Regions from separate parts of the Streptomyces montanus genome, predicted to be linked through region 2. Evidence: riboswitches for the same ligand, from Rfam matches in the RefSeq annotation. Region 2 holds a riboswitch; the other holds the start of a gene.
What was found. A riboswitch is a leader RNA that binds a small molecule or an ion and turns the genes downstream of it on or off. The one in region 2 is predicted to bind S-adenosylmethionine.

Region 1: it holds a riboswitch for S-adenosylmethionine, as region 2 does, so the genes downstream of both, thrC (threonine synthase) here and FE633_RS36805 (aminotransferase class V-fold PLP-dependent enzyme) in region 2, are expected to answer to the same signal.

Annotation. Positions count from the first base shown of each region.
Region 1 covers NZ_VBZC01000059.1:33,912-36,296, forward strand. Annotated here, with positions in the region: gene FE633_RS37220 (glucosyl-3-phosphoglycerate synthase) at 1-665, opposite strand, end outside; SAM riboswitch class I at 855-1,013, shown strand; gene thrC (threonine synthase) at 1,032-2,321, shown strand; gene FE633_RS37230 (MoaD/ThiS family protein) at 2,318-2,385, shown strand, end outside.
Region 2 covers NZ_VBZC01000058.1:7,663-10,047, reverse strand. Annotated here, with positions in the region: gene FE633_RS36805 (aminotransferase class V-fold PLP-dependent enzyme) at 1-1,175, opposite strand, end outside; SAM riboswitch class IV at 1,302-1,418, opposite strand; gene trpD (anthranilate phosphoribosyltransferase) at 1,715-2,385, opposite strand, start outside.

The DNA.
Region 1 (2,385 bases), on a different contig from region 2:
ATGCCCAGCTCCACGCCGTATCCGACGGGGAAGGGCAGCCGCTCCAGGAGGGAGCGGCGGGCGGCGTACTCCCCGCCGAGCGGCTGCACGAAGCCGGCCAGCTGCGGCCAGTGCATGTTCAGCAGCGGGCGGGCCATCAGCTCTGTTACGCGACCGCCCTGACCTGCGGCGGATCCGAGCGGGCGGTCGTACATCGCCTTGACGAGGTCGACGCCGGGCTCGGTGAGCAGCGGGCCGACGATCCCGGAGACGAAGTCCGCGGAGAACTCCTTCAGATCGGCGTCGACGAAGCAGACGATGTCGCCGCTCGTGACGAGCAGCGAGCGCCACAGGACCTCGCCCTTGCCGGGGACGGTGGGTATGCGCGGCAGGATCTCGTCGCGGTGGACCACGCGGGCACCCGCCTCGGCGGCCACCTCGGCCGTACGGTCGGTGGAACCCGAGTCGATCACGACCAGCTCGTCGACGAGCGGCACCTTCTTGGTCATCAGCTCGCGGCGGATGACGGAGACGATCTCGCCGACCGTCGCCTCCTCGTTGAGCGCGGGCAGGACCACGCTCACCGTGGAGCGCGCGGAGCGCTTCGCGGCGATCAGGCTGTGCAACTTGCGGTCACTCACGGACCAGGAGCGCGTGCTCAGCCAGCGCTCGACGTCTTCCAGCACGTGCGGCTCTCCTTGCGTTGGACTGGGGTTGCGAGTGCCTGTCCGGACGACGGCGGATGTGACTGTTCATCTCGCGACTCGGACGGCTCTCTCCACCATCCAGGCCTTCGGTTACAGTCTTGAACAACGCTGATGACCATCGCATGTCGCGGGTCGTTGCGTGCACAACCAATACTTACAACCGAATACCGCTCATCCAGAGGGGCAGAGGGAAACGGCCCGTTGAAGCCCCGGCAACCCTCCAGCCGGTTCTCGTACCGATCGATGGTGATCGGCTCCGCGAGGCTCCCGGCTCGGGAAGGTGCCAATTCCGTCTCACGGCGAGATGCGTCGTGGGGAAGATGAGGAGAAAGGGCCTCGCCTCACATGGCTGCGCAGACAGTTGCAAGCACCACGAACCCCCTCACCTCCGTGGACCTCGGTCCGGCCGCCGCGCTCTCCTGCCGCGAGTGCGGGCACCGGGTGGCGCTCGGCCCGGTCTTCGCCTGCGAGGAGTGTTTCGGCCCGCTCGAGATCGCGTACGACTTCTCGGCGTACGACACCGAGGACCTCCGCAAGCGCATCGAGGCGGGACCCGCGAACATCTGGCGGTACGCTCCGCTGCTGCCCGTCCCCGCGGACGTGGCCGAGAAGCCGAACATCAACCCCGGCTGGACCAAGCTCGTCAAGGCCGACAACCTGGCGGGCGAGCTGGGTGTGACCGGCGGCCTGTACGTGAAGGACGACTCCGGCAACCCGACGCACTCCTTCAAGGACCGTGTCGTCGCCCAGGCCCTGGAGGCCGCCCGCGTCTTCGGCTTCACCACCCTCTCCTGCTCCTCGACCGGCAACCTGGCCGGTGCGGTGGGCGCCGCGGCGGCCCGTGCCGGCTTCCGTTCCTGCGTGTTCATCCCGCACGACCTGGAGCAGGGCAAGGTCGTCATGGCCGCGGTGTACGGTGGCGAGCTCGTCGGCATCGAGGGCAACTACGACGACGTGAACCGCTTCTGCTCCGAGCTGATCGGCGACCCGGCCGGTGAGGGCTGGGGCTTTGTGAACGTCAACCTGCGCCCCTACTACGCCGAGGGCTCCAAGACGCTGGCGTACGAGATCTGCGAGCAGCTCGGCTGGCGGCTCCCGGACCAGCTCGTCGTGCCGATCGCCTCCGGCTCCCAGCTCACGAAGATCGACAAGGGTCTGCAGGAGCTGATCAAGCTCGGACTCGTCGAGGACAAGCCGTACAAGATCTTCGGCGCCCAGGCGGAGGGCTGCTCCCCGGTGTCCGTCGCCTTCAAGGCGGGCCAGGACGTCGTACGGCCGCAGAAGCCGGACACCATCGCCAAGTCGCTCGCCATCGGGAACCCGGCCGACGGGCCGTACGTCCTCGACATCGCGCGCCGGACCGGAGGCGCGGTGGAGGACGTCAACGACGAGCAGATCGTGGACGCCATCAAGCTGCTCGCGCGGACCGAGGGCATCTTCGCCGAGACGGCGGGTGGCGTGACGGTCGGCGTGACGCGCAAGCTGATCGAGAACGGCGTACTCGACCCGACCCTCACCACCGTCGTACTGAACACCGGCGACGGCCTCAAGACCCTGGACGCGGTGGCCGGCACGGGCCTGACCGCGACCATCCGCCCCAACCTGGACTCTTTCCGAGAGGCTGGCCTCGTATGAGCGTCAACGTCCGCATCCCCACGATCCTCCGCACCTACACGGGCGGCCAGGCCGAGGTCGCTGC
Region 2 (2,385 bases):
CCCTGGGTCTGCGGTTCGCTGCCGAGGAGGGTACGGATGAGGGGGTGGGCGCAGAAGAGGCCGTCGCGTACGCCGATGCCGTACTCGGCGGAGAGCGCGGCGGCGAAGTGCGAGCTGTTCCAGCCCTCGACGACGAAGGAGATGACACCGACACGCGGCGCGTCGTCCCCGAAGAGCGAGAGAACACGCACTTCGGGCACCTCGGCGAGCCCTTCCCGGACCTTCCGGATCAGATACCGCTCCCGCGCGACGAGGCGATCGAAGCCCTCCTCGACCAGGGCCTTGCAGGCGGAGGCGACGGCATAGGCACCGATGACGTTGGGCGACCCCGCCTCATGCCGGGCCGCGCTGTCGTGCCACTCGACCTCCACTCCCCCGTCCGCCCGACGCGCGACCTTGCGGCTGGCGCCGCCGCCCGCGAGGTACGGCTCGGCCGCACGCAGCCAGTCGGCGCGCCCGGCGAGCACGCCCGTGCCGAACGGCGCGTACAGCTTGTGCCCGGAGAAGACGACCCAGTCGACGTCCAACTCCCCTACAGACACGGGGTGATGAGGCGCGAGCTGGGCGGCGTCGAGCACGATCCGCGCACCGTGCGCGTGCGCGGCGGCGGACAGTTCGCGTACGGGCCACAGCTCGCCGGTGACGTTCGAGGCACCGGTGACGCAGACGAGGGCCGGCCCCTGCTCGCGTTCGGCGAGGGCACGCTCCAGCGTGGCGACGGCCTGCTCGGGAGTGCGCGGCGCGTCGAGGTAGGTGACGTCGGCGTTCCGCCAAGGGAGCAGCGAGGCGTGGTGCTCGGTCTCGAAGACGAAGACCTGGCAGCCGGCGGGAAGGGCGGCGGCGAGCAGATTGAGCGAGTCGGTGGTGGAGCGGGTGAAGACGACCTGGTCCCCGTCCCGGCAGTCGAGGAACTCGGCGACGGTCGTCCGCGCCTTCTCGAAGAGATCGGTGGACAGCTGGGACAGATACCCGGCCCCGCGGTGCACGCTCCCATAGTAGGGGGCGTACGCGGCGACGTCGTCCCAGACCCTCTGGAGGGCCGGGGCGCTGGCGGCGTAGTCGAGCGCGGCGTAGGTGACTTCGCCGCCGGTGACGAGGGGGACGGTGACGTCTCGGCCCAGAACGGGCAGAGGGGTACGAAGCGACTGGTCGGCGGCAGCGGTGAGGACAGACATGGCGAACTCCTGTGAGCACAGGGAAAGGGGGAAAGAGGTACGCGGAGGTGGGGCTCGACGCCCTAGCGCATTCGCTTGCTCAACAGAAGGCTCCCTCGAACGACCAGGACCCCTGGTGACGCGAGGGGTCCGCGCTTGCCGCAGACCTTGCTGCCTACGGCCTGGTCTTCACCCGGGGCACCCCGCCACGGACGGAGGGTTGCCGGACAGCCGGCCGGGGCCTTTTGGCTGTCGCTCATGACCTGGAAGCATCCTGCCACATGATCTTCGGGGCACAAGTCCGGTGTCCGAATGCCGGGACAGTACGGGGCGGTCCTGACCGGTTTGGTTCGCCCCCGCCGCCCCTACCCGTCCCATCCCTGGGGCTCCGCCCCAGACCCCGCTCCTCAAACGCCGGACGGGCTGATTTCAGCCCGTCCGGCGTTTGAGGACGAGGCCGTTCAGGCCGATACGGGGGTCTGGGGGCGCAGCCCCCAGGTACGGGATGGGACGGGTAGGGGCGGCGGGGGCGAAAGAAATCGGTCCCGCCGCCGGAGGCGTCACGCGTTCGTCGCCGCGACCCAGCGATCCAGCGTCCTCTTCGCCGCGCCGGAGTCGATGGACTCCGCCGCCTTCGCCATCCCGGTGCGGAGCTGGTCCGCGAGGGGACCAGAGCCCGGCTCCAGGGCCACCAGAGCGGCTGCCGAGTTCAGCAGCACCGCGTCACGTACCGGCCCGGGCTCCCCACCGAGCAGCCGCCGGGCGACGTCCGCGTTGTACGAGGCGTCGGCTCCACGCAGCGCCTCCGTCGACACGAGCTCGATGCCGACCTCCCGCGGATCGAAGGCCTCCTCCTGGACCTTCCCGTCCCGTACCACCCACACACGAGAGGTGGAGGTGGTGGTCAGCTCGTCGAGGCCGTCGTCGCCCCGGAAGACCAGGGACGAGTTGCCGCGCTCCGCGAGGACACCGGCCATGATGGGCGCCATCCGCGCATCGGCGACACCGATGGCCTGGGCCTTCACGCGGGCCGGGTTGGTGAGCGGGCCGAGGAAATTGAAGACCGTACGGATCCCCAACTGCCCCCGCGCGGCTCCCACATGGCGCATCGCCGGATGGAACTTCACCGCGAAACAGAAGGTGATCCCGGCCTCCTCGGCCACCTGGGCCACCCGCTGCGGCGTCAGCTCAAGATTCACCCCGAGCTTCTCCAGCACATCCGAGGCCCCGG